4 regions of the Streptomyces sp. NPDC050534 genome follow, and region 1 is predicted to be linked to each of the others. Evidence: riboswitches for the same ligand, from Rfam matches in the RefSeq annotation. Region 1 holds a riboswitch; each other region holds the start of a gene.
The links. Region 1 has a riboswitch for thiamine pyrophosphate ahead of ACIBN2_RS43095 (thiamine ABC transporter substrate binding subunit). Riboswitches for the same ligand answer to the same signal wherever they lie in the genome.
Positions count from the first base shown of each region.

Region 2: another riboswitch for thiamine pyrophosphate. It lies ahead of ACIBN2_RS04320 (cation-translocating P-type ATPase); the one in region 1 lies ahead of ACIBN2_RS43095 (thiamine ABC transporter substrate binding subunit).
Region 3: another riboswitch for thiamine pyrophosphate. It lies ahead of thiO (glycine oxidase ThiO); the one in region 1 lies ahead of ACIBN2_RS43095 (thiamine ABC transporter substrate binding subunit).
Region 4: another riboswitch for thiamine pyrophosphate. It lies ahead of thiC (phosphomethylpyrimidine synthase ThiC); the one in region 1 lies ahead of ACIBN2_RS43095 (thiamine ABC transporter substrate binding subunit).

Region 1 is NZ_JBITHF010000020.1:92,795-99,728, reverse strand. It holds gene ACIBN2_RS43125 (SRPBCC family protein) at 1-197, shown strand, start outside; gene ACIBN2_RS43120 (hypothetical protein) at 597-752, opposite strand; gene ACIBN2_RS43115 (hypothetical protein) at 749-1,162, opposite strand; gene ACIBN2_RS43110 (class I SAM-dependent methyltransferase) at 1,867-2,607, shown strand; gene ACIBN2_RS43105 (hypothetical protein) at 2,700-3,002, opposite strand; gene rlmN (23S rRNA (adenine(2503)-C(2))-methyltransferase RlmN) at 3,278-4,384, shown strand; TPP riboswitch at 4,433-4,540, shown strand; gene ACIBN2_RS43095 (thiamine ABC transporter substrate binding subunit) at 4,628-5,716, shown strand; gene ACIBN2_RS43090 (ABC transporter permease) at 5,761-6,934, shown strand, end outside.
Region 2 is NZ_JBITHF010000001.1:928,986-935,919, forward strand. It holds gene ACIBN2_RS04300 (cyclic nucleotide-binding domain-containing protein) at 1-194, shown strand, start outside; gene ACIBN2_RS04305 (DUF2231 domain-containing protein) at 350-889, shown strand; gene ACIBN2_RS04310 (potassium channel family protein) at 919-1,575, opposite strand; gene ACIBN2_RS04315 (potassium channel family protein) at 1,572-2,231, opposite strand; gene ACIBN2_RS04320 (cation-translocating P-type ATPase) at 2,228-5,059, opposite strand; TPP riboswitch at 5,197-5,339, opposite strand; gene ACIBN2_RS04325 (CBS domain-containing protein) at 5,663-6,523, opposite strand; gene ACIBN2_RS04330 (hypothetical protein) at 6,708-6,934, shown strand, end outside.
Region 3 is NZ_JBITHF010000013.1:213,829-220,762, forward strand. It holds gene ACIBN2_RS36350 (NAD(P)/FAD-dependent oxidoreductase) at 1-606, opposite strand, end outside; gene ACIBN2_RS36355 (hypothetical protein) at 652-993, opposite strand; TPP riboswitch at 1,047-1,158, shown strand; gene thiO (glycine oxidase ThiO) at 1,156-2,310, shown strand; gene thiS (sulfur carrier protein ThiS) at 2,307-2,507, shown strand; gene ACIBN2_RS36370 (thiazole synthase) at 2,511-3,305, shown strand; gene pknB (Stk1 family PASTA domain-containing Ser/Thr kinase) at 3,425-5,344, shown strand; gene ACIBN2_RS36380 (deoxyribonuclease IV) at 5,379-6,248, shown strand; gene ACIBN2_RS36385 (DUF4396 domain-containing protein) at 6,325-6,819, shown strand; gene ACIBN2_RS36390 (sulfite oxidase-like oxidoreductase) at 6,836-6,934, opposite strand, start outside.
Region 4 is NZ_JBITHF010000008.1:459,016-465,949, forward strand. It holds gene ACIBN2_RS27495 (cupin domain-containing protein) at 1-10, shown strand, start outside; gene ACIBN2_RS27500 (DUF5326 family protein) at 161-373, shown strand; gene ACIBN2_RS27505 (IclR family transcriptional regulator) at 778-1,602, shown strand; gene ACIBN2_RS27510 (SsgA family sporulation/cell division regulator) at 1,701-2,138, shown strand; gene ACIBN2_RS27515 (YibE/F family protein) at 2,242-3,762, opposite strand; TPP riboswitch at 3,833-4,022, shown strand; gene thiC (phosphomethylpyrimidine synthase ThiC) at 4,015-5,847, shown strand; gene ACIBN2_RS27525 (GAF and ANTAR domain-containing protein) at 6,048-6,806, shown strand; gene ACIBN2_RS27530 (GAF and ANTAR domain-containing protein) at 6,877-6,934, shown strand, end outside.

The DNA of each region.
Region 1 (6,934 bases):
ACTTCCACGGGGCAGTGGAACCGCTCGACGACGGCCGCCGCACCCGCGTGACGATGGACCTGGACTTCGAGGCCCACGGCATCGGCAAGGTCCTGCTCCCCCTCCTCGTCCGCCCCCAGGTCCGCAAGGAGCTGCCGCACAACGAGCGGCTGCTGAGGAACAGGCTGGAGCACACGGCGGGCGGGCCCCAGGACTAGGGCCGCCGTCCGCAGCTCTCCGGCCGCCCAGGTCACTCGATTCGATCTGCGCCTCTGAGCGCCGCCATCGAGCGCGTCACGAAGCCGGCTGATCCGAGTACGGAGCCCGCGAGGCGCGTCCTACGTCGGCCGTTCACCGCTGCTGTCCCGCCGCTCCGGGCGACCGTGGCGATGCTGTGCCGCCGGGTGAGTGTCCGCTGGGGCGCCACAGGGCGGAGACGGACAACGGCGTCGACTCCTGTACCGGGCGCGCTGAGACGGCTCGCCCACCCCCGGTCAGCTGTGGCTCCGGTGATGGCCAGGCCGACGTACTGTTCGGCTGCCGGCGGCTCCCACATCGCGGCGCGGTCGGCCAGGCGGGCATCGAGGTCGACCGGTTCGGGGGTGGTGGCGGTTGTTCTACAGCCGGGCCAGGGTGAGCAGGCCGTGGACCGTGCGGCGCCCTGGAAAGGCGCCGTCCAGTGGCAGCCCGGGAAACGGAGAGAGGGAGTCCAGGAGTCGGCCAGGCCACCCGAACCAGCGGTAGCTGTCGGAGGCGGCGCCGCGTGCCGTCATGCTCCGATCCGTTGTCCGTCTCGTCCGTCTCGTCCGGCAGCGGCGATCACGGCGGAAACGATGGCGGTCACGACGAGGCTCCCCATCATGACCATTCCCACGCCGACCATGAAGAGGCCGCTGGAGTCGTCCGACCAATCGGAATAGGCGGCAACGGTGAGTCCGGCGGTGGTGCCGAGCACGGCGCCCGCGATGTAGCGCCGGGACACCGCCCAGTACACCGCTGCCAGCAGAGTCAGCACCAGTCCGATCACCTGCCACGCCTCGTACGGACCGGTCGTCGTGCCATCAGGTTGCACGTCGCGATGCTGGTCCCAGCCCAGCCAGGCAGCCCACCCTGCCAGGGACACCCCAGCCAGCACGAGGATCGACAACAGCTGAGTAGCAGGTTTCCGTAGTCCTTGAGGCATGCCCCAAGCGTTTCCGCTCCCTCCCTCACCCACCAGAGCGCAAGTACTCAACTCCGCCCGAGTACCTCAGCTGTGGGCGGATCGAGTACGAGGAGGCTGGGCCTGGGGCGGCCGCGGACGAGGTGCTGGAGAGCTGGGCGGCTCGTCCTCGCAGTGATCAACGCGAGGGAGGGCAATCGTGGGCGGACCCACGAGCACATCGAGCGAGCGCGCGAAGTGGCAGCGCGCTTGGGTGGGGATCGCAACGACTTCGACACGGAGTTCGGTCCGACGAACGTCGAGATTCACGCCGTAAGTACGGCCGTGGAGTTGGGAGATGCAGGACTTGCACTAGAGGTAGCCCAGCAGGTTGACGCGTCGGGTCTCTCGCATGAGCGGCAGTCACGTTTCCTGCTTGACGTGGCGCGAGCACACGTGCAGCGGCGACACGTCGGTGAGGCTACAGCCGCGCTCTTGGAAGCCGAGGCATTGGCGCCCGAGCAGATCCGCGACCATCACTTGGCTCGCGAGATCATCCGCGACTTGATCCAGCTCTCAGAACCGCGTATCCCCGAGTCGTCGCCGCGCGCCTTGGCTGAACGGAGCGCTGTCATCCAGGGCTCGTCCGGCGGATCATGGGCCGAGTCAGGGCCGGACCGAGGCGAGGGCCGGCCAGTGCCCTAATCGTGTTGACCGCCTCCGGCAGGCGGTGCTGGAGTCGGCACGTGGACAGCATCCCCGCCAACCGGCGGCTCTGGAACCAGATCAGCAGCGCCTACCAGCACAAGCACGACCCGCAGATCGGCGCCACACCCCGGCTGTGGGGCATGTACTCCATCCCCGACGCGCACCTGCACGCCCTCGGCGACGTCACCGGCAAGCGCGTCCTCGAACTCGGCTGCGGCGCCGGCCAGTGGTCCAGGGCGCTCGCCGCCGAGGGCGCCACCGTGGTCGGGCTCGACCTGTCCGAAGCCCAACTCGCCGCAGCGGCCCGCGCGATGGGAGTGGCCCGCTACCCGCTGGTGCAAGGCGCCGCCGAACAACTCCCCTTCGCCGCCGACAGCTTCGACCTGGTGTTCTGCGACTTCGGTGGGCTCAGCTGGGCGCCCCCGCACCTGGCCGTCCCGCAGGCCGCACGCGTCCTGTGCCGAGGCGGGCGCCTGGTGTTCAACGTCGCCAGCCCATGGTTCGAAGCCTGCTACGACGAAGCCGCCGGCCGCGTGACCACGACGCTGCAGCAGGACTACTTCGGGCTGAACACCATCGCCGAAGGCGACGGCGCGACCAGCTACCAGCTCACCTACGGCGACTGGGTCAAGGTCCTGCGCGGCGCCGGCCTCATCATCGACGACCTCATCGAGCCGCGGCCCGAACCCGGAACACCCAACGGCTACAACGAAACCGACCCACCCGACTGGGCACACCGCTGGCCGGCGGAACTGCTCTGGGTAACCCACAAGCCGTAAGTTCCGCCGCGCCGAGACGTGAAGACATCCCCTCGCCGGACAGGCCCTAAGGGTGCCGTAAGGGCTTTCCCGTAACTCCACGAGGCTGGGGGTCACGCTGTGTCAGGGTCGGTGCCGATGGCACCGGCCGAGCGGAGCGAACGCCCGAGGTCTCCGGTGAGGACGCGAGGGTGTCGCCGCCACCACCACAGGTCGGGGCCGGGCAGTCTGTGGAACTGGTCGAGTGCTTGGCCGTCGTCGTCGACGGTCGCGGCCTTGTACCGGTCGTCCAGAGCTTTGATCTGCGGGGTCCAAAGCTGGACGATATGTTCGTCCAGCAGGAGCCACGCTTCGTGCAGCCAGTTTTCGGCAGTAGAGGTCGTTGGTGTACTCGTAGATGTCGTCGCTGTAGCCACGCTCGATGACGCTCACCAGGGCGGCCCACGCGTTCACCCTTCCAGCGACGGTGAATGCCGTCCGCCAGCCGCGCTGGCGCAACAGCTCTCCCACCTCGGTTTCAGCAGCCACGGGTGTGAGGCTCTCATGGTCAGCTCCTGGGGAAGCCGAGAATTTCGGGCAGTCTGTGGGCCGTCCGAAGGGGCTCAGCGGCGACGGACGACGACCACCAACGACAGGTGCCGTAGGTCACAGTCGCAGGTCACCCCAGTCGATCTGCGACACTGGTACCGCCATGCCAAAGCCCGGAGAACTCACTTTCGTCGCCCCCCGCGGAGCCAAGAAGCCGCCGCGGCATCTTGCCGATCTCACGCCTGCCGAGCGCAAGGAGGCTGTGGCCGAGGTCGGGGAGAAGCCGTTTCGTGCCAAGCAGCTCTCGCAGCACTACTTCGCGCGGTACGCGCACGACCCCGCGGAGTGGACCGACATCCCCGCGGGCTCGCGCGGCAGGCTGCAGGAGGCGCTGCTGCCGGACCTGATGTCGGTCGTACGGCATCTGTCGACCGACCAGGGCACGACCCGCAAGACGCTGTGGCGGCTGTTCGACGGGACGCTCGTCGAGTCCGTGCTGATGCGGTACCCGGACCGGGTCACCATGTGCATCAGCTCGCAGGCCGGCTGCGGGATGAACTGTCCCTTCTGCGCCACCGGCCAGGCGGGGCTGGACCGGAATCTGTCCGCCGCGGAGATCGTCCATCAGATCGTGGACGGGATGCGGGCGCTCAGGGACGGGGAGGTGCCCGGCGGGCCCGCCCGGCTCTCCAACATCGTCTTCATGGGGATGGGCGAGCCCCTGGCCAACTACAAGCGGGTCATCACGGCCATCCGTGCGCTCACCGATCCCGCCCCCGACGGGCTCGGGCTCTCCCAGCGCGGCATCACCGTCTCGACCGTCGGGCTCGTGCCGGCCATCCACCGCTTCGCCGACGAGGGCCTGAAGTGCCGGCTCGCGATCTCGCTGCACGCCCCCGACGACGAGCTGCGCGACACCCTGGTCCCCGTGAACACACGGTGGAAGGTGCGCGAGGTCCTCGACGCCGGCTTCGAGTACGTCGAGAAGAGCGGGCGCCGGCTCAGCATCGAGTACGCGCTCATCCGCGACATCAACGATCAGGCCTGGCGCGGCGACCGGCTCGGGCGGCTGCTCAGGGGCAAGCCCGTGCACGTCAACCTCATCCCGCTGAACCCGACGCCCGGGTCGAAGTGGACCGCCTCCCGGCCCGAGGACGAGAAGGCGTTCGTGGAGGCCATCGCCGCGCACGGTGTACCGGTGACTGTCCGGGACACCCGTGGGCAGGAGATCGACGGGGCCTGCGGCCAGCTCGCGGCCACCGAGCGGTAACCTGAGCCGGTACGAACACCCGTACAGAACACCCGTACACACATCTGCATATTCCGACAGGGGAGCGCCACAGCGCTGAGAGTGCGGCAACCGGGCCGCAGACCCTCTGAACCTTGCCCAGGTCATTCTGGGTAGGAAGTTCGGTGATCACTCAAGCTGTTGCGCCCTGCCCGGGAGCCGTCGGCCATGTCCGCCGGTCCCGGGCAGGGCCGCGTCTCTTCCTGGTCAGCCAGGAGGAATTCGGTGAACAACAACAGGAAGCTCGCGGCCGTGGTCGTGGGCCTCGGGCTCGTCACGCTGTCCGCCTGCGGGTCCTCGTCCGGCAACGGCGGCTCCGGCGGGTCCGGCGGCTCCAAGTCCGTGACCCTCGTCAGCCACGACTCGTGGGCCGTCTCGAAGAGCGTCCTCGCCGACTTCGAGAAGCAGTCCGGCTACAAGGTCCACGTCCTCAAGGACGGCGATGCCGGGCAGGCCGTCAACAAGGCCATCCTCACCAAGGACAACCCGCAGGGCGACGTCTTCTTCGGCGTCGACAACACCCTGCTCTCGCGGGCGCTCGACAACGGCCTCTTCCAGTCGTACGAGGCGAAGGGCTCCGACATGATCCTGCCGGAGTACCGGGTCGACCAGGCCAAGCACCGGGTCACGCCCATCGACTCCGGAGACATCTGCGTCAACTACGACAAGGCGTACTTCAGCAAGCACGGGCTGACGCCGCCGCAGTCGTTCGACGACCTGGTCAAGCCCCAGTACAAGAACCTCCTCGTCACCGAGAACGCCGCCACCTCCTCGCCCGGCCTCGGCTTCCTGCTCGGCACGGCCGCCAAGTACGGCGACGCCGGCTGGCAGGGCTACTGGAAGAAGCTCAAGGCGAACGGTGTGAAGGTCGTCGACGGCTGGGAGCAGGCCTACAACCAGGAGTTCTCCGGCTCCGCCGGCGGCAAGAAGGCCAAGGGCGACCGGCCGCTCGTCGTCTCCTACGCCTCCTCGCCGCCAGCCGAGGTCATCTACGCCGACCCGAAGCCGAAGACGGCGCCGACCGGGACGTCGTACGGCACCTGCTTCCGGCAGATCGAGTACGCGGGACTGCTCAGCAACGCCAAGAACACCAAGGGCGGCAAGGCGCTCCTCGACTTCCTGGTGACCAAGGAGTTCCAGGACGACATGCCGCTGAACATGTTCGTCTACCCGGTGCGGGAGGCCGCTCAGGTTCCGCCGGAGTTCCAGAAGTTCGGGCAGCCGGCCAAGGACCCGGAGAAGATGGCGCCCGGCAAGATCGCCGAGAACCGTGACCAGTGGGTCAAGTCGTGGACGTCACTCGTACTGCAGTAGCCGTCCGCGGCCGTCGCGCGGGGAGCGCGGCTCGGCTCGGTCTCATGGCCGTGCCCGTCGCGTTCTTCGCGCTGTTCTTCGCCTGGCCCGTGGCCGCGATCGTGGCGCGCGGGCTCAAGGTCGACGGATCCTGGCAGTTCGGCCGGATCGCGGACGTCGTCACGCAGTCCGACATCCGGCACGTCCTGTGGTTCACCACCTGGCAGGCGCTCGCCTCGACCGCGCTCACGCTGCTGGTCGCACTCCCCGGCGCCTACGTCTTCGCGCGCTTCGACTTCCCCGGCAAGCAGGTGCTGCGGGCCGTCGTCACCGTCCCGTTCGTGCTGCCGACGGTCGTCGTCGGCACGGCGTTCCTGGCGCTCGTCGGACGTGGCGGGCTCCTGGACGAGCTGTGGGGCGTACGGCTGGACACCACCGTGTGGGCCATCCTGCTCGCGCACGTCTTCTTCAACTACGCGGTCGTCGTACGGACCGTGGGCGGCCTGTGGGGCCAGCTCGACCCGCGCCAGGAGGAGGCGGCGCGGATGCTGGGCGCCTCACCGCTGAGGGCGTGGCGGAAGGTGACGCTGCCCGCGCTCGGGCCCGCCGTCGCAGCGGCCGCGCTCATGGTCTTCCTCTTCACCTTCACCTCCTTCGGCGTGGTGCAGATCCTGGGCGGGCCGACGTTCGCCACGCTCGAGGTGGAGATCTACCGGCAGACGTCCGAGATCTTCGACCTCTCCACGGCCGCGGTGCTCACCATCGTCCAGTTCGTGGCGGTGGGCGCGATCCTCGCGGTGCACGCCTGGACCGTACGGCGGCGGGAGAGCGCCCTGCGGCTGGTCGACGCGTCCGTGACCGCGCGGCGGCCGCGCGGGGTGCGGGAGTGGGGGCTGCTCGCCGGCGTCCTCGCCACCGTCGCCGTGCTGCTCGTGCTGCCGCTCGCCGTGCTGGTGCAGCGGTCGCTGGACGCCCCGGGCTTCGGCTACTACCGGTCGCTGACCCACGAGGACGGCGGCACCTTCCTCGTCCCGCCGATCGAGTCGATCGCCAACTCCCTGCAGTACGCGGCCGCCGCCACCGCCATCGCCGTGCTGATCGGCGGTCTCGCCGCCGCGGCCCTCGCCCGCCGGGACGCGGGCCGGCTGGTGCGCGGCTTCGACGCGCTGCTGATGCTGCCGCTGGGCGTGTCCGCGGTGACGGTCGGCTTCGGCTTCCTGATCGCCCTCGACAAACCGC
Region 2 (6,934 bases), on a different contig from region 1:
GGGCCCGGACGGTGGGCCCGGTGCGGGCCCACGAGTTCGACGCCGAGGCCGTGCGGCGGATGTGCCAGGACGATCCCGAGATGGGGCGCTGGATCGCCCTGTGGGTCGGCGAGGCCGTCAACCGCAGGCTGGGTGCGGCGCGCACCCGGCTGCTCGACCTGTACGCGCCCTACGGCGCCGGAGCCCGGGGCTGAACCGGCGCTTTGCAGTGGCGCTTTGCGGCGTTGCTCCCGCAAGAAGGTATGGCGCTGACAAGAAAGCGTCGCTCTCAGAAGAACCTGAGAACTTCCTGTGCCAGGGTGGCGCGCTGATCGAAAAAATCATGCGCCCAACCTGCTGAAGGAGTCTTATGAGCCTGGTCAACGGCCTGCCCGCGCACGTCCTGCTCGTGCATTTCGTCGTCGTTCTCGTGCCCCTGACCGCACTGGCACTCGTCCTGTGCGCGGTCTGGCCGGCGGCGGCACGGCGCATGGGCATCGTGCTGCCGCTGCTCGCCCTGGTCACGCTCGCGAGCGTCCCCCTCACCACGCAGGCGGGGGAGTGGCTGGAGTCACACGTCGACAGCAACTCCCTGGTACGCCGGCACGCCGAGCTCGGTGACGGGATGCTCCCGTGGGCCGGAGGCCTGCTCGTGCTGGCGGTCGTCGTCTGGTGGGCGACCCGCCGCACCACCGCGTCCGCGGACGGAGACGTGGACGGGGCCGGGGGCGGGCGCGGCACTCGCTGGTCCGCCGCTCCGGTACGCGTGGCGGCCGCGGTGCTGTCGGTCGTGATCGCCGCAGGAGCCGTCGTGGACGTGTACCGCATCGGTGACTCGGGCGCGAAGGCCGCCTGGCACGACGGCTATTCCAAGACGGCGTCGGGCGGCGGCGACGGCGACGACGGCTGAGTCCGGCGAGGATCCGCTCCCACGGCGGATCACTGGAACACCGCGTGCACCTGGCTCGGGGTGGCGGTGTGGGAGACCACGAGGAGTTCGTCGCCCTCCCGCAGCTCCAGTTCCGGCGTGGGGGCGAGTGGATCACCGGCGCGGACGACGGTGGCCACCACGATGCCGTGCGGCATGGCGATGTCCGCGAGAGTGTGGCCGGCGGCGCTGGACTGCGGCCCGATGGTCGTCTCGATCACGTCGACGCCCGCCTTGCTCAGCCGCAGCAGCGCCACCGTGTCGCTGGCGCTGGTCGCCTCCTCGACCAGGGACACGAGGGGTGCCGCGGCCGGTACGGCGGTGTCGACGCCCCAGTGCCGGTCGAACAGCCAGGCGTTCTCGTCGTCGTTGATGCGTGCGATGACCCGGGCGACCTTGAACTGTCGCTTGGCGAGCAGGCTGACGACCAGGTTGTCCTCGTCCTCGCCGGTGGTGGCGACGACCAGGTCGGCGGCGCGGGCGCCCGCGGCCTCCAGGACGGCCGGCTCGCAGGCGTCACCGACGCACAACTCGGCGGGCACACGCCCCTCGAGCGCGGCGATCCGGTCGTCGTCCCGGTCCACGAGCGTGACCTGGTTGCGGGCGGCGCCCAGGACCTGGGCGATCTGGGTGCCGAGGCGTCCGGCCCCGGCGACGATGACCTTCATGTCCCGAGCTCCTTGTCCAGGAAGCCGCGCAGCCGGCCGAGGGCGTCGGCGGCGACGGCGAACGTGACCAGATCGTCCGCCTCTGCGGGCGTGTGCGGCGTGGGCAGGAACGACCGTCCGCCCCGGGTCACTTCGACGACCCGGATCTCGCCGTCCACCTCCAGACCGCCGAGCTGCCGCCCGGTGAGATAGGCGGGCAGGCGTGAGCGCATCAGCAGCGTCTCGCCGTTGCCGAAGTCGAGCTCCGGGGTGAGATGGCGGTGCAGCAGCATCTGGTGCAGCTGGTGCACCGTCCAGCGCACGCTGGCGATCGTCGGGATGCCCAGGTCGCGGTAGATGTCGGCGCGCCGGGGATCGTAGATACGGGCCAGCACGATCGGCACCCGGTACGTCTCCTTCGCGGTGCGGGCGCTGACGATGTTGGTGTTGTCGCCGGAGGTGACGGCGACGAACGCGTCGGCGAGTGCGATGCCGGCGGACTCCAGCAGCGTACGGCTGAAGCCGTTGCCGTGCAGGAACTGGCCGGCGAAGCCCGGGGGCAGCAGCCGCCGGGTCCTCGGCTCGCGGTCGATGACGCGCACGTCGTGGTCCTCGTTGACCAGCTGGACGGCGAGCTGGGAGCCGACCCGGCCGCAGCCCACCACGATGACCCTCATGGCGTGGTCTCCTTTCCGGTCACGGCGGGCGCCGGCCTGCGGCGCACCCACCACTTGCGGGCCTCCTCCGCGGCCAGCAGCAGGACGCCGAAGCCGACGAGGACGGCCCAGTCCACGGCATTCAGGGCCGCGGTGTTGAACACGTCCTGCAGCAGGGGCACGTAGCTGATCGCGGCCATCAAGCCGATGCCGAAGCAACCCGCCGCGATCAGGCGGGGGTTGGAGAACAGCCCGACGGTGAACACGCTCTGCCGGTCGGTGCGCACGGCGAGGGCGTTGAAGAACTGGCTCACCACGATCGCCGCCTGGGTGAGTGTGATGGCCTTGCGGTAGACGGGGTCGTCGCTGGTGAAGTCCGCGTAGGGGATCCCCGAGGCGTGCACCTGCCAGAAGAACACCGTGCACACACCGATCGACTGCACGGCGCCCAGGAAGAGGAACCGGCGCACGAGTTCGGCGGAGAACAGGCGCTCGCGGCGGGAGCGGGGCGGGCGGTCCATGGTGTCCGGCTCGGGCGGCTCGGCTCCCAGCGCCAGCGCGGGCAGCACGTCCGAGCCCAGGTCGATGGCCAGGATCTGCACGGCGGTCAGGGGAACGAGCGGGAAGCCGGCGAACGCCGCGGCGAGGATCGGGACGAGCTCGGCGATGTTGTGGCTGAAGAGGTAGGCGAGGAACTTGCGGATGTTGCGGTAGACGGACCGCCCGAGTTCCACGGCCGCGGTGATGGAGGCGAACGAGTCGTCCAGCAGCACCATTTCGGACGCCTCGCGGGCGACGTCGGTGCCGGTGGCGCCCATGGACACGCCGATGTCGGCGTGCTTGAGGGCGGGAGCGTCGTTGGCCCCGTCCCCGGTGACCGCCACCACCTCACCGCGCGCCTGCAGTGCCGCCACCACCCGCATCTTGTGCTCCGGGCTGACCCGGCACAGCAGCAACTGACCCGGTGCCGCGAGCAGTTCGTCGAGCGCGGCCGGGTCCATGGCGTCCAGCCCGGCACCGGTCACGACGGTGGGCGCGGGGCCGGTCACGATGCCGACGCGGCGGGCGATCGCCTCCGCCGTCAGAGGGTGGTCCCCGGTCAGCATCACGATCCGGATGCCGGCCCGGTGGCAGGCCCGCACCGCCTCGGCGACCTCGGGCCTGGGCGGGTCGAGCATGCCGACCAGACCCAGGAAGGTCAGATCCGACTCGGCCTCCTCCGCCGTGCCCGGCGGCTCGCCGACCGGACGGACGGCCACCGCCAGCACCCGCAGACCCTGTGCCGCCATCGTGTCGTTGGCGGCGATCACGCCGTCCCGCAGCGGGGCTTCGAGCTCGTGCTCGGCAGCGTGCAGGCGGATGCGGCGGCACCGGGCGAGCAGTTCCTGCGGTGCGCCCTTGGCGCACAGGAGGTCACCCGCGGGTGTCCGGTGGACGGTGCTCATCAGCTTGCGCACGGGATCGAAGGGGAACTCGCCGATGCGCGGCGCCGCTTCCTTCTCCGCGGCCGGGTGCAGACCGGCCTTGGCCGCCGCGACGAGGATCGCGCCCTCCGTGGTGTCGCCGAGCACGCGCCAGCCCTCGGCGCCCGCCGGGGGCACCAGCCGGGCGTCCGTGCACAGCACCGCGCTGCGCAGCAGCTCACCCAGGCCCTCCGCGTCGGACACGTCGCCGGCCGGCGCGTACCCCACGCCGGACACCTCGTGCCAGGTCCCGTCGCTCCAGATCCGGGTGACCGTCATCTCGGCCTGGGTGAGGGTGCCGGTCTTGTCCGTGCAGACGACGGTGGTGGAGCCCAGGGCCTCCACCGCCAGCAGCTTCTTCACCAGAGCCTGGCGGCGGGCCATCCGCCGCACCCCGATGGCCAGCGACACCGACAGGGTCGCGGGCAGCCCCTCCGGCACCAGCGCGACCATCACCCCGAGCGCGAACACGAAGGCCGACACCAGAGGCTGCCCGGTCCACAGGCGCAGCGCGAACATGCCCGCGCCGATCCCCACGGCCAGCGCCGCCACCCGCCGCGCCATGACGGCGACCTCGCGCTGCAGGGGCGTCTTCTGGAGCGGGGCCTCGTCGGTGAGCCGGAAGATCCTTCCGAACTCCGTCGACGCCCCGATCGCGTAGACGACCGCCTTGCCCGACCCGGCCACCACCGTGGTGCCCATGAAGACGCAGTTGCGGGAGTCCAGGGCGGTGTCCGCCGCGGTCGGCTCGCCGACCCTGCCGACCGACGAACTCTCCCCGGTCAGCGGTGCGTTGTTCACCGACAGGCCATGGGCCTCGACGACCCGGCAGTCCGCGGGGACCGCGTCGCCCGCCTCCAGGACGGCGAGATCGCCCGGCACGAGCGCGGCGGACGGCAGCTCCAGGCGTTCCCCGTCCCGCAGCACCCGGCAGGTGTGCGGCACCATGGCCTGCAGCGTCTGGGCGGTCCGCTCGGCCGAGTACTCCTGCGCGAAGCCGATCACCGCGTTCAGCACCACGACGCCCAGGATCGCGAAGGCCAGCTGCAGATTGCCGACGTCGCGGGGATCCTGCAGTGCGTAGGCGAGGAACGTCAGCGCCGACGCCGCGATCAGGACGAGGGCGAAGAGGTCGGTGAACTGGGCGGCGAAGCGCCGCCATACGCCCTTGCGGCGCGGGCGGGGCAGCTCGTTGGGACCGTACGTCTCCAGCCGCGCGCCCGCCTCACCGGTGGACAGCCCACGCGGTGACCCGCCGAAGGCGGTGAACACCTCGTCCGCACGCAGCCGTTGCACCGGCGTCGCGGACGCGTCATGCGGCGAGGCGGTGCCCGTCGCCCGTGCGGTACGGGCGGCCGGGGCACGCGCTGTGAGACGACTCGGCACCGGACCCCCAGCTTGTAGGACGGCTCTCCCGTCCACGTTTCGCCGCGGGAGCCGGACCCGCCATGGGCCACCCGGCCCGTAGGAAGGGGCGGACCTGCCCAGCGCCCGCCGCACCACAGCCCCTCGCGGACATGACGAAACCTGCGAGGTGGGCTCCCTTCGCCGGCATGGTCCGGATCAGGTGCTGGAGGTCGCCGTCCGGTCCTGTGACCTTCCGGCCTCTCAGTCCGTCCGTCGATGGCCTCTTCCGACAGGGGCAGTGACTCCCTTGTCGAAGGCGGCCGTTCCGGACGGGCTCCCTCGCTCGCCCCGCAGGCTGCTTTCAGCGTAGGTCCGGCACGGGCCGCCGGCATGGGCCGGTCGGCCCCGATGTGGAGACGTCCGGCCCGTCGCGGCGCCGCGCTCAGAGCTTCGGCGGTTCCAGCCCGATGCCGACCCGTGGCGGCAGGCACAGCGTGTTGTGCACGGTGCAGGCGAGACGACCGCTTCGACCGGCGCCGGCGCCGGCGCCACGTCCGTGCCGCCCGCCTCGGTGGGCTGGTCGACGCGGACCTCCCTGGTCGGCGTGGGCTTCCGTGGAGCGTGCGGGGCGGGTACGCGGGCTCAGACCGCTGTGAGGTGGTCCGCCACCTCGAGCACGTCCGGAATGTGTGCCACCGCGTCGGTCAGCCGCGGCACCAGGTCCACGTCGAGGGAGCCGGTGAGGACGACGACGCCGTGTTGGACCTGCACGTGCACGCTGCCCGGATCGATCTTCAGTTCGTCCCGCAGGACGTGGGAGATGACCTCCGCGCGGATGGCGGCGTCGTCCCGGACCAGGGCGTGCAGCAGTTCGCTGCGGCTGACGACACCCACGAGGCGGCCCTTGTGGTCGATCACGTACACCTGCCTGATCCGGGAGCGGGCAGCGGTACGCGCCGCCTCGACGACCGGGGTCCAGGGGTGGACGGTGAGTGCCGGTGTCGACATCAGCGTGGCGGCCGTGACGCCGGCGCCCAGGCCCCGCGACCTGCGGCCGAGCAGCTTGTCCAGTGCGCCGGTGTGCTCGTCCGCGGAGGTCAGGGCGACCGCCCTGGCCAGCAGGTCGGACTCGGCGACCACGCCGACGACGCGTCGGTCGGCGTCCACGACGGGAACGGCTCCCAGCTGCTCGCGGGCGAGCATGCGGGCGACGTCCGCGAAGGGCGTGTCGGGAGCGACCCCGGTCGCGGTCCGCTTGGCGATGTGGCTGATCTGGAGGTCCGCGATCGTCGCCGGACGCGTGACGTCATGCCGGGCGGTGCCGGTCATGGTGCGCGCGGGAGGAGACGGTTCTTCGGTGTGCGCGTGCGAGGCCATGGCCTGCAGATAGCGCACCATCATGTTCTGACGGGACTCCTCGGCCGGTTTCGGGGCGGCGGTGGGCACCGAACGGCGTGCCTCCACCGATGCCGCGCCTGCTTCCCGGGCGTCACGGTCGTTCATGGCAACCTCCCGTGGTCCGCGCGCAACGCGCCTCCTATGCTCACCATCCCGCCCATGCCGTCGAAAGGCACAGGGCCGCCCGGCCCCTTCCGCAGGTCAATCGGCCCCTGTGGGCCGCCGCGCCCCTTTCGTAGCGTGAGAACAGGCCACCAGCGGACGCCGTGGTCGGGCTCGGAGGTTCGTCATGCCTGGGTTCCGCGAGTTCCTCGCGCGCTTCCGGCCGGCCGGTTCACCCGGCCCCGCCGTGGGCGGCGCCGTACCCGCCGACCGGTCCGCCGAACTCGCGGCCGAACTGGAGCCCCCGCTTGCCCTGCTGGACGACGCCGCCGCCGAGGCCGCCGCCGTACGGGAGGCGGCGTCGCGGGAGGCCGCGGCACGTCGGCGTACGGCGGCGCGGCAGGCCGAGCGCAT
Region 3 (6,934 bases), on a different contig from region 1:
GGCGTACCAGGCGGCCATCGGCGCGGCCACCTCGGCCGGCAGCGCGCCCGAGAGCGGCCGGTCCGCCGCCTCGACGACCGTCACCGCGCAGCCCGCCTCGCGCGCGGCCGTGGCGAACTCGGCGCCGATCCAGCCCGCGCCGACCACCACGATGTCGTGCTGCCGGGCGAGCACGGGCCGCAGCCGCTCGGCGTCGTCCAGGGTGCGCAGCAGATGCACGCCGGGGACACCCTCGGTGCCCGGCAGCCGGATCGGTTCGGCACCGGTGGCGAGCACGAGGACGTCGTAGGGGACCGGGCCGGCCTCGGTGTCCAGTTCGTGCTCGCCGGGGCGCAGGCCCAGCACCTCGCACCCGAGCCGGAGTTCGATGCCGAGCGCCTCGAAGTCGACGTCGAAGGCGGAGCCCTCGGACTTGCCGAGCAGGACGGCCTTGGACAGCGGGGGCCGGTCGTACGGCTGGTGGGGCTCGGCGCCGATCAGCGTCACGCGGCCGGTGAAGCCCTGTTCGCGCAGCGCCACCGCGGACTGCACACCGGCCATGCCGGCGCCCACCACGACCACGCGCCGCGCGGGCGGCCCGCCCGTCTCCTGCGTCTGCTCACTCACCTGATCACCCTAGCCAACTGACAAATTGTCAGTCAGCAGTCGTGCTCACTCAGTGACCTGCTCCACAACGCTGGTGCCGCTGCCGGCCTGCGACTCCCACGCCCAGGTCTCCTCCAGCCGCACCCGCCCGTCCGGCAGCTCCACCACCGTGGACACGCAGTGCCCCGAGGACGTCGTCCCGTCGCGCTTGAGCTGCACGTACCGGAAGTCCAGCCGGTCACCGGCCCGGGTACCCACCAGATGACCTCTTACGACGTCCCCGCCCTCGTACTCGGCCCAGACCCCGCCGTCCTTCTCGTGGTACGTGAACCGCGTCCGGGTACCCACCTGACCTGGAGCCTGGTCGGCGACGGGGGCGAGGACGAGGCCGTCCAGCGAGCGCGGCATGACGGTGGGCTCCCTTACAGAGGTGCGACGGGTCGGGCTAGGGTGGCCAACGTACAAGCACTCGCGGGAGCCCGGACGCACCGGGCTGAGAGGGAGGCTGGCGGCCTCCGACCGTACGAACCTGATCCGGGTCATGCCGGCGAAGGGAGGGGCTGGAGGCCCATGCCGTCACGTACGTCAGACGTCCTCGTCATCGGGGGCGGAATCATCGGCCTGGTCACGGCCTGGCGCGCCGCGCAGCGCGGGTTCGCGACGGCCCTCGTGGACCCCGAACCGGGGGGCGGGGCCGCGCAGGTGGCCGCCGGGATGCTCGCCGCGGTCACCGAGCTGCACTACGGCGAGCAGACCCTGCTCGGCCTGAACCTGGCCTCGGCCGGCCGCTATCCGGAGTTCGCGGCCGAGCTCACCGATCTCACCGGCCACGACCTCGGCTACCGCCGGTGCGGCACACTCGCCGTCGCGCTGGACGCCGACGACCGCGCCCATCTGCGCGAACTGCACGCCCTGCAAAGGGAGTCGGGCCTGGAGTCGGAGTGGCTGTCGGGCCGCGACTGCCGGCGCCTGGAACCGATGCTCGCGCCGGGCGTGCGCGGCGGGCTCCGGGTCGACGGCGACCACCAGATCGACCCGCGGCGGCTGGCAGGCGCGCTGGTCGCCGCGTGCGAGCGGGCGGGCGTGGTCTTCCACCGCCAGTGGGCCGAGCGCTTCCACGTCGTACGGGACCGGGCCTCCGGTGTGAGCACGGCGGACGGCACCGAGCTGGGCGCGGGCCAGGTGGTACTGGCCGCCGGCAGCCTCAGCGGGCGGCTCCCCGGCGTCCCGGACGAGGTGCTGCCGCCGGTGCGGCCGGTGAAGGGGCAGGTGCTGCGCCTGACCGTGCCACAGCGGTTCGCGCCCTTCCTGAGCCGTACCGTGCGCGCCGTGGTGCGCGGCAGCCAGGTCTATCTGGTGCCGCGCGAGAACGGCGAGCTGGTGATCGGCGCGACCACCGAGGAGCTCGGCTGGGACACGACGGTCACCGCGGGCGGGGTGTACGAGCTGCTGCGCGACGCGCACGAGCTGGTCCCCGGCATCACAGAGCTGCCGCTGACGGAGACGCGCGCGGGACTGCGTCCGGGCTCCCCCGACAACGCCCCCCTGCTCGGCCCGACGGAGCTGCCGGGGCTGCTGCTGGCCACCGGGCACCACCGCAACGGCGTGCTGCTCACGCCGGTCACCGGCGACGCCATGGCGCACGTCCTGGCCACCGGCGAACTGCCGGACGAGGCCCGCCCGTTCACCCCGAGGCGCTTCGCGCGCGTGGAGCAGCCCGCATGAACATCTCCGTCAACGGGGAGCTCCGGCAGTTCGCCTCCGGCACCGCTCTCGACACCGTCGTGCGGACGCTGACCCCGGCCCCCTCCGGAGTGGCCGCCGCCCTCAACGAAACCGTCGTCCCACGCGCGCAGTGGCCGTCGACCTCCCTGCGCGAGGGAGACCGCGTCGAGGTCCTCACCGCCGTCCAAGGAGGCTGACCCATGGCCGACGATCCCTTCGTCATCGGCGGTGCGTCCTTCACGTCCCGCCTGATCATGGGCACCGGCGGTGCCCCCAGCCTCGACGTGCTGGAGCGGGCGCTGGTGGCGTCCGGCACGGAGCTCACCACGGTCGCGATGCGGCGTGTGGACCCCTCGGTGCACGGGTCGGTGCTGTCCGTCCTGGACCGGCTCGGCATCCGGGTGCTGCCGAACACGGCCGGCTGCTTCACCGCCGGGGAGGCGGTGCTGACCGCCCGCCTGGCGCGCGAGGCGCTCGGCACCGAACTGATCAAACTCGAGGTGATCGCCGACGAGCGCACCCTCCTGCCCGACCCGATCGAGCTGCTCGACGCCGCCGAGACCCTGGTCGACGACGGCTTCACGGTGCTGCCGTACACCAACGACGACCCCGTCCTCGCCCGGAAGCTGGAGGACGCCGGCTGCGCGGCGATCATGCCGCTCGGCTCGCCCATCGGCTCCGGTCTCGGCATCCGCAACCCGCACAACTTCCAGCTGATCACCGAGCACGCGCGTGTGCCGGTGATCCTGGACGCGGGCGCCGGTACGGCCTCGGACGCGGCGCTCGCGATGGAGCTGGGGTGCGCGGGTGTGATGCTCGCCTCGGCGGTGACGCGGGCGCAGGAGCCGCGGCTGATGGCCGAGGCCATGAAGCACGCGGTGGAGGCGGGCAGGCTGGCGCACCGGGCGGGGCGCATCCCGCGCCGTCACTTCGCCGAGGCGTCCTCGCCGCACGAGGGGCGCGCGCACCTGGATCCCGAGCGTCCCGCGTTCTGAAACGCGCGTTCGACGGGCCTCGAGAACGGGTGCGAGGTCCGTCACAGGTCGGCTGCAGTCACGCCCCGATCCGGCAGGAAGGGACGGGCTTGTCGGTCACGGCTCGTACACTCACCTGCGTGGATACGACCCTTCAGGACCCATTGGTCGGGCAGGTGCTCGACGGGCGCTATCGCGTGGACGCGCGGATCGCGGTCGGCGGGATGGCCACGGTCTACCGGGCCCTGGACACCCGCCTGGACCGCGTGCTCGCGCTGAAGGTGATGCACCCGACGCTCGCCGCCGACGGCACCTTCGTCGAGCGCTTCATCCGGGAGGCGAAGTCGGTCGCCCGGCTGGCCCACCCGAACGTGGTGCAGGTCTTCGACCAGGGCACCGACGGGTCGTACGTCTATCTCGCCATGGAGTACGTCGCCGGGTGCACCCTGCGCGACGTGCTGCGCGAGCGCGGGGCGCTGCAGCCGCGCGCCGCCCTGGACATCCTGGAGCCGGTCCTCGCCGCGCTCGGCGCCGCGCACCGGGCCGGTTTCGTGCACCGGGACATGAAGCCGGAGAACGTGCTGATAGGGGACGACGGCCGGGTCAAGGTCGCCGACTTCGGGCTGGTCCGCGCGGTGAACACGGTCACCAGCACGACCGGCACCGTCCTCGGCACCGTCTCCTACCTCGCACCGGAGCAGATCGAGCACGGCATCGCCGACCCCCGGGTCGACGTGTACGCGTGCGGTGTCGTCCTGTACGAGATGCTGACCGGCGACCGGCCGCACGGCGGGGACTCGCCGGCCACCGTCCTCTACAAGCACATCCACGAGGACGTCCCACCGCCGTCGGCCGCCGTGCCGGGGCTGGCGTACGCGCTGGACGAGCTGGTCGCGGTGGCCACCGCCCGCACCCCGGACCGCCGCCCGCAGGACGCGGTGGCGCTCCTCGCCCACGTCCGCGACGTCCGCGTGGCACTCGACGCGGACCAGCTCGACGCGATGCCGCCGCAGGCCCTCGCCTCGGCCCACCTGGACATCTCCCACGACCGTACGAGTGTGATCCCTCGCGCGCTGGCGATGCAGCAACCGCTGCCGGTGAACGAGGACGAGGTCCTGCACACCAGCCGGCTGGAGAGTCCGCCGCCCCTGCCACCGCGCCGCCGTGGCGCGGGCGCCCGGCGCGGTCCGGTCGCGATCGTCCTCGCCGTGCTGCTGGTCCTCGGGGTCGGCGCGGGCGTCTGGTACATCAACTCCGGTCAGTTCACCAAGGTCCCGCCGGTGCTGGCGAAGACCCAGACGGAGGCCCGCAAGCAGCTCGGGAACGCCGGGCTGGACCTCGGGAAGATCAGGCACGCCTACAGCGACACGGTGAAGCGGGGCACGGTCATCAGCTCGGATCCGGTACCCGGTAGCCGTATCCGCGACAACGCCTCCGTGACGCTCACCATCTCCGACGGCCCGGAGACGGTGCGGGTGCCGGACCTGGAGGGCCGGCCGCTGGCCCAGGCCAGGGCCCAGCTGAAGAAGGCCGCCCTCGAGCCCGGCATGGTCACCCGTGAGTTCAGCGACAGCGTCGACAAGGGCTCCGTGATCTCCACCGACCCGGAGGCGGGCACGACCCGGCACGCGGGCTCGGCGATCGCGCTGGTCGTGAGCAAGGGCAGCCCGGTGGACGTCCCGGACGTCACCGGGGAGGGCCTGGAGGAGGCGAAGGCCGACCTGGAGGACGCGGGCCTGGCGGTGAAGGTCGCCCCGGGGCGGGTCAACTCCGAGTTCGACAAGGGCCAGGTCGCCACGCAGACGCCCGCGGGCGACGGCCAGGCGGCCGAGGGCGACACGGTCACGCTGACCCTGTCCAAGGGCCCGGTGATGCTCGAGGTCCCGGACGTCACGGGTGACAGCGTCGACGACGCGAAGCAGACGCTCGAGGGCGCCGGCTTCAAGGTCAGCGAGGACCGCGGGCTGCTGGGCCTGTTCGGCGACACCGTCAAGGACCAGTCCGTGAAGGGCGGCGACAAGGCGCCCAAGGGGTCGACGATCACCATCAAGATCCGGTGACTGAGCCCTTCGGCGCGCGTGACACCCTGGGCGGGTGAAGAGTCAGCAGCCCCGCAACCCCGTCGGCGGCCACGTCCCCGTGGCCGGCGGCCTGAGCTCCGTCGGCCTGTCCTACGCCCATGACCTGAAGGCCGAGACGGTGCAGGTCTTCGTCGCCAACCCGCGCGGCTGGGCCACGCCCGCCGGCAGTCCGCGGCAGGACGAGGAGTTCCGCGCGGTGTGCGAGGCCGAGTCGATCCCGGCGTACGTCCATGCCCCGTACCTGATCAACTTCGGCTCGCACACCGAGGCGACCGTCGAGAAGTCCGTGGAGTCGATGCGGCACTCGCTGCGGCGCGGGCGGGAGATCGGGGCGCTCGGCGTGGTCGTGCACACGGGCAGCGCGACCGGCGGCCGGGACCGCTCCGTGGCCCTGAAGCAGGTGCGGGAGCATCTGCTGCCGCTGCTGGACGAGCTCACCCATGACGACGACCCGTTCCTGCTGCTGGAGTCGACGGCCGGGCAGGGCGCCTCGCTGTGCTCGCGGACCTGGGACTTCGGGCCCTACTTCGATGCGCTGGACGCCCACCCCAAGCTGGGCGTCTGCCTGGACACCTGCCACATCTTCGCGGCCGGACACGACCTGACCGGGCCGAGCGGCATGCACCGGACGCTGGACCTGCTGGTGGACACGGTCGGCGCGGGCCGGCTGAAGCTGATCCACGCCAACGACTCCAAGGACGTCGCCGGCGCGCACAAGGACCGGCACGAGAACATCGGCGCCGGCCACATCGGCGAGGACCCGTTCCGGGCGCTGATGACCCACCCCGCGACCGAGGGCGTACCGCTGATCATCGAGACGCCCGGCGGCAAGGAGGGGCACGCGGCGGACGTGGAGCGCCTGAAGAAACTTCGCGATTCATAGCGCACGAAGGAATACCCCTAGGGGGTATATGGTTCCAGCTCGGTACAGGAACCGTGACCTGACATTGGGGGCAGTCATGCAGCACGAGACGCACGCACACGCACCGGCGCAGCCGCACACACACCATCACCCGGCCGGGGCCACCTGGAGCACGGCCGCCCAGGCGACCCTGCACTGCCTCACCGGCTGCGCCATCGGCGAGGTGCTCGGCATGGTGATCGGCACCGCGCTGGGCTGGGGCAACCTCTCCACGACGGTCCTGGCCATCGTCCTCGCGTTCTTCTTCGGCTACTCGCTCACGCTGCGCGGGGTGCTCAGGGCCGGCGTCGGCTTCCGTACGGCCTTCCGGGTGGCGCTGGCCGCGGACACGCTGTCCATCGCCGTGATGGAGCTGATCGACAACGGCGTGATCGTGCTGTGGCCCGACGCCATGGACGCCACCCTCGGCGACCTGCTGTTCTGGGCCTCGCTGGCGATCTCGCTCGCGCTCGCCTTCATCGTGACGACGCCCGTCAACAAGTGGATGATCGGCCGCGGCAAGGGCCACGCGGTGGTGCACGCGTACCACTGACGGCGTGTGCCGCGAGTCAGAGCTCGGGGCCGTCCCCGGGCTCCTCCTGGTAGGAGTAGCGCTGTTCCTTCCAGGGGTCGCCGACGTTGTGATAGCCGCGCTCCTCCCAGAAGCC
Region 4 (6,934 bases), on a different contig from region 1:
CGAAAGCTGAGGCGGCCTCTCGGGGTTCCCTAGGGGTTCAGTCAGGGGAGGACAAGGGATGCGAGGCCCCCGCCGGCACCCCTGCCGGCCCTAGCATCGAGTGCAGGACATCAACGGTGCCCTGCACAGCAGCCGGGCGGAGAGGTAAGGACTGAGGGCAATGGGAGAGATTTTCGGCGGACTGCCGTGGTGGGTGAAGTGGGTCGCGGTGCCGGTCATCGCCCTGGTCGTGTTCGGCGGGCTGATAGCCAGCGTGGTCGGCTTCGTCATCGGGCTGCTCTTCAAGCTGCTGGTCTTCGTGGCACTGGTCGGCGGACTGATCTACGTCGTGCGGAAGTTCATGTCGAGCTCGTCGTCACGAAGCGACTGGTGAGACCCCTGGGACACCGGTGACCGGTAACGGGAATCACCGGTTCCCTCGCGCGAGGGAAGTTTTCCGGACAGGCGGTCTCAAGGCGGCGACCGGCTATTAGAGTCCGGAAATCGACGCGGGGAAGACCCCGCGAGCGGCGTACCTTCCCACCCGTGTTCCCCGGCACGGGCTGCCCCCTCGCGCTACGGGAGTAATCCTTGGTCACGGCAGACACCGCCCTCACGGACCCCCACGCACCTCCGGCTCCACTCCCGCGACACCGCATCAGGCCTCCCGAACAGCCGGGGCCCTCGACGCAGGACCGCGCCACGGCGCCGCCTTCCCGGTCGCGTCCGACGCCGCCACCGTCACCGCCGCCACCGACGCCCTCGCGTCCGGCCTCACCTCCGCCGTCGCGCCCGACGGTGCCCCCGGCCGAGCCGTCCGCCGACGGCCCTTCCGCCCCCTCGCAGTGCGCCGAAGGCTCTTCCACCCCGTCGCAGTCCGCGACGCTCATCGGATCCGTCCAGCGCGCGATGCGCCTGCTGGAGTGCGTCGCCGGGCACGAGAACGGCGCTCCCGCCAAACAGCTGGCCCGCGAGACGGGGCTGGCGCTGCCCACGGCGTACCACCTGCTGCGCACCCTGGTCCACGAGGGCTACCTGTGCCGGGACAAGGGCCTGTTCTTCCTCGGTGACGCGGCCGTACGGCTGAGCAGCGACGCCGCCCAGCAGAAACGTCGCAGCACGATCGCCGACGCGCTCGCCCGCTGGCGGGATGCGATCGGTGTGCCCGTGTACTACGCGGTGTACCAGGAGGGCGAGATCGAGGTCATGTGCGTCTCCGACACCCCGGGCAATCCGGCGGTCGAGGAGTGGGCCGACTTCCGAGAGACCGCGCACGCGCATGCGATCGGGCAGTGCCTGCTCTCGCAGCTGGACGAGGCGGCCCGCCGCGACCACCTCGACCGCTATCCCGTGCAGTCCATCACCCCGTACACGGTGCGTGACAACCAAGCGCTGCTGAGGCGACTCGAACGGGCGACTCGGCTGGAACCGGTGACTGAGCGGCAGGAGTACGCGCTGGGGACGGTCTGCGCGGCGATCCCGATCACCGTGGGCACCGCGGCCGCGACGATGGCCATCTCCTTGCCTGCTCACCAGGCTGATCGGCTGGTGTCCGCGGTCGAGCAACTGCAGCGCGAGATCGGGCAGCTGCTGGGGTCACTGGCGCTCTCTATCAGTATCTGAAAACTCACTCCTTGTGATCTGCTGTGTACTTTCAGCAAGATGCCACCAGCGTCTGGGGACGATTCCCAGCCGTTCGGCTTCACAAGACGGGGTAGGCGATGCGCGAGTCCGTACAGGCAGAGGTCATGATGAGCTTTCTCGTGTCCGAGGAGCTCTCGTTCCGCATTCCTGTGGAACTGCGGTACGAGACCTCTGATCCGTATGCCGTACGGCTGACCTTCCACTTGCCCGGTGATGCTCCGGTGACCTGGGCGTTCGGCCGTGAGCTGCTCATCGACGGGGTGGGCCGGCCGTGCGGGGAGGGGGATGTGCGGGTCTCACCCGTCGAACCCGACTCGCTGACCGAGGTCCTGATCCGTCTTCAGGTGGGGTGTGACCAGGCGCTGTTCCGCTCGTCCACGGTGCCGTTGATCGCCTTCCTCGACCGCACCGACAAGCTCGTGCCGCTCGGCCAGGAGGGCTCGCTCGCGGACTTCGACGCCCATCTCGACGAGGCGCTGGACCGGATTCTGGCGGAGGAGCAGAGCGCGGGCTGACGGGCTGGCGGCGGGAACGGGCCGTAACGCTTCTGCGTGCGGCGGAGGGTTGCAGGAACGCTTCTTCGTGGGTGCGCCCACGCCAGGCGCGGCCGCCGCCGGCTCAGTGCTTGCGGCGCCGGCCTCTCCCCGATCGGGCCGCAGCGGGCGCTGCGGCGCCCGGCACCCTCCCCACGGCCGGCTCCGCCCCCGGACGGTCGGCCGCGACCACCAGCGCCGCGAGCAGCGTTGTGACCGGGACCGAGGCGACGAGGCCGATCGAGCCCACCAGCGTGCGCACGATCTCCTCCGCCACCAGCTCGCTGTTGGCGACCGTCCCCACGCCGCTCTGTGCGATGGAGAAGAGCAGCAGCAACGGCAGTGCGGCGCCCGCGTAGGCGAGGACGAGGGTGTTGACGACGGACGCGATGTGGTCCCGGCCGATGCGGATGCCGGCCCGGTACAGCCCTCGCCAGCCCATCGAGGGGTTGGCCTCGTGCAGCTCCCAGACCGCCGAGGTCTGGGTGACCGTCACATCGTCGAGGACGCCGAGCGAGCCGATGATGACGCCCGCGAGCAGCAGGCCGCTCATGTCGATCGACGGATACAGGCCGTGGATGAGGCCGGTGCTGTCGTCCGTGTTGCCGGTGAGCGCGGCCCAGCCGATGAACCCGGAGCCGAGCACACCGATCAGCACGAGCGAGAGCAGCGTGCCGAGCACCGCCACGGATGTACGGGCGGACAGGCCGTGGCACATGTAGAGGGCGAGCAGCATGATGGCGCTCGACCCGATCACCGCCACGAGCAGCGGGTTCGAGCCCTGGAGGATCGCGGGCAGGATGAAGAAGGTCAGCACCATGAAGCTGACGGCCAGCGCGACCAGCGCCATGAGACCGCGCATCCGGCCCACCACCACGACGGCGAGCGCGAAGATGCCGGCGAGCAGCGCCATGGGGAACCGGCGGTTCACATCGGTGACCGAGTACTGCAGGGCCTTGGGGGCGGAAGGCTCGTAGGCAGCCACGACCTTCTCGCCCCCGTGCAACTGCCGCGGCTGGTCCGGCTGCACGATCTCGGTGAACGTACGGCCCTTGTCCTTGCCGGTGTCGACGCGGATCGTCGCCTTCTTGCAGGTGCCCTTCTCCTGCTGCTGGCCGGAGGAGCCGGCGGTGCCGGAGGCGTCGCCGGCCGGGGCCTGGCCGGAGGCGTTCGCCGACTTGCAGCTCACGTCCACGACCTTGGTGACCGTCGCCTGCTGCGTCTGCCGGTCGAAGCCCACGCCGGTGCGCTGGTGGGCCGGGGCACCGCCGGGCCACAGCACCACGAGCCCGACCACCACGGCCGCGGTGAACGGGATGAGGACCGCCGCGATGACCTTGCGCAGGTGCTTGGAGACGGGCGCCGCCGGACCGTGGCTGTGCGAGTGACCGTGGCCGCCACCATGACCGCGGCCGGCATCGGAGCCGGGGCCATGGCCGGGCTCAGCATGGTGCTCGTGCCCACCACCAGGGCCGGCACCGGCATAAGCGCCGGGACCGCCGCCAGGACCAGCACCGGCAGAAGGACCGTCTCCATGGCCGCCGTGGGAGCCGTGCCCATGAGGCGGCTCCGGGGATGGATAGGGGTGCTGGCGTGTCGTGGTCACCGCCCGATCATCGCAAGAACGCCGGGGCCCCCTGTTCAGCTCGCCGGAATTGACGCTAGCGTGGAGGCACCTTTGCACACGCGGGAGCTCGGAGCACCGGGCTGAGAGGGCGCTGACCTCCGTCCCTGCGATGTTTCACGTGGAACATCACCGAAGTCGGGTGATGTTCCCCACGAGACGTCGACAGACGGATATCGCTGCGTCGACCGCCGAACCTGTTACCGGGTAATGCCGGCGTAGGGAGTAGGTCTCATGACCAACAAGGACGCACGCACGCCTGCCTCCAACCAGGACGAACTGCCCCTTCAGGGCGAACAGTCCGGTGAGCAGTCCGCGGAGGCCGGGAAGTCCATCGGCTGGCACAAGGCGTATGTCGAGGGCTCGCGCCCCGATCTGCGGGTGCCGGTCCGTCAGGTGCACCTCACCAACGGGCAGTCGGTCACGCTGTACGACACATCCGGCCCGTACACCGATCCGTCCACCCCAACCGACGTCCGCAGGGGGCTCCCCCCGCTGCGGGAGAACTGGATCGTCGCCCGCGGCGACACCGAGGAGTACGCGGGCCGCCCCGTCCGCCCGGAGGACGACGGCATCAAGCACACCTCGCCGCGCGGCGGGCTGCGCAACCTCGACGCGGTCTTTCCCGGACGTCCACGCCAGCCGCGGCGCGGACGCGAGGGTACGGCGGTGACCCAGCTCGCGTACGCGCGCCAGGGTGAGATCACGCCCGAGATGGAGTTCGTGGCACTGCGGGAGAACGTGGCGCCCGAGGTGGTCCGCGAAGAGATCGCGGCGGGCCGCGCGGTGCTGCCGGCCAACGTCAACCACCCGGAGATCGAGCCGATGATCATAGGCAAGCGGTTCCTGGTGAAGGTCAACGCCAACATCGGCAACTCCGCGGTGACGTCCTCCATCGAGGAGGAGGTCGAGAAGATGACCTGGGCGACCCGCTGGGGCGCCGACACGGTCATGGACCTCTCCACCGGCCGCAACATCCACACGACCCGTGAATGGGTGCTGCGCAACTCCCCCGTGCCCATCGGCACGGTGCCGCTCTACCAGGCCCTGGAGAAGGTCGACGGCCGGGCCGAGGAGCTCACTTGGGAGATCTACAGGGACACCGTCATCGAGCAGGCCGAGCAGGGCGTGGACTACATGACGGTCCACGCGGGCGTCCGTCTGCCGTACGTCCCGCTCACCGCGAACCGCAAGACCGGCATCGTCTCGCGCGGCGGCTCGATCATGGCCGCGTGGTGCCTCGCGCACCACAAGGAGTCGTTCCTGTACGAGAACTTCGAGGAGCTCTGCGAGATCCTCGCCGCCTACGACGTCACGTACTCGCTGGGCGACGGCCTACGGCCGGGTTCGATCGCGGACGCCAACGACGAGGCGCAGTTCGCCGAGTTGCGCACGCTCGGGGAACTCAACACGATCGCCAAGCGTTTCAACGTACAGACCATGATCGAGGGCCCGGGACACGTCCCGATGCACAAGATCAAGGAGAACATCGACCTTCAGCAGGAGATCTGCGATGAAGCTCCGTTCTATACGCTCGGCCCGCTGACCACGGACGTCGCGCCGGCGTACGACCACATCACCTCCGGTATCGGTGCCGCGATGATCGCCTGGTGGGGCACGGCCATGCTCTGCTACGTGACGCCCAAGGAGCACCTGGGCCTGCCCAACCGTGACGACGTCAAGACCGGCGTCATCACCTACAAGATCGCCGCCCATGCGGCCGACCTCGCCAAGGGGCACCCCGGCGCCCAGGATTGGGACGACGCGCTGTCCGACGCCCGCTTCGAGTTCCGGTGGGAGGACCAGTTCAACCTCGCTCTGGACCCGGACACGGCACGGGAGTTCCACGACGAGACCCTCCCGGCCGAGCCGGCCAAGACCGCCCACTTCTGCTCGATGTGCGGGCCGAAGTTCTGCTCGATGAAGATCAGCCACAGCATCACGGAGCGGTTCGGTGGTGCGGCGGCAGAGGGGGCGTCACCGGAGGAGGTCGCGGACGGGATGCTGCAGAAGTCGAAGGAGTTCGCGGCGAGCGGGAACCGGGTGTATCTGCCGATCGCCGATTGACGACGGACCCGGGAAGTGCGCCGGAGCTCTGCGAGGCAGGCTCCGGCGCCTGCGGGCAGTCGAGTTCGACGGACCTGTGACACGTATGCGGCAGTTCCGTTCCCGGTGGGGGCGTTGGGCGGGACAATGGCACCGGGCCCACATCCCCGGCTGGATCGTCCCTTGGCGGTTTGAGGCAAGGGGCGGAGGAGGAATGCGCGATGGCGCAGTGGGAGCGGGACGAACGACTCGCGAAAGCCTTCCTGGAGCTGGCCGACACCCTGGTGGAGGACTTCCACCTGGTCGATTTCCTGCATGTGCTGACCGATCACATGCTCGCGTTGCTGGACGTGACGGCGATCGGGGTCATCATGGTCGACGCCCAGAGGCGGTTGGTGGACGTGACCGCGTCCACCGACACCGCACACCAACTGGATGAGAACCAGGTCGAGTTCGACGAGGGCCCCGCCAAGGACTGCTGCAGCCAGCATGTACAGGTCGGCCCGGTGGACCTGAACGACCCCGCCACCGCCGAACGCTGGCCACGCTTCACCAAAGCAGCCCGCACGGCCGGATTCGCCGTCGTGGCCGCCATGCCGCTGCGCCTGCGCGAGGAGGTGATCGGCGCGGTGAACATCTTCCACGGCCGTCCTGCCGGCCTTCACCCGGCGAGTCTGCGCCTGGGACAGGCCCTCGCGGACGCGGCGACCATCGGCATCCTGCACCAGCGCCTGTCCCAGGACCAGGCCGAACGGGTCGGGCAACTGCACATCGCGCTCAACAGCCGGATCATCATCGAACAGGCAAAAGGCGCCCTCGGGGCCCGCCTGAACATCCCACCCGAGACCGCCTTCGAGCGCCTGCGCGCCCATGCCCGCAACAACCGGACGTCATTGACCCACCTGTGCCAACTCGTCGTCGAGGGCGGCGTGTCCGCCGGGACGTTCGCCGCAACCCAGGACCGGACGCGCCGCCCGTGACGCTGATTTCATGCCGTTCTGCTGCCCGCGCCACCAGCGCCCCACCGCACTCAGCCAAGGAGTACCCGCGGTGCCCGCAGATGCCCCCGACATCCCCGGCCTCGTGGCCGCCGCCACCCAGGCCGGCC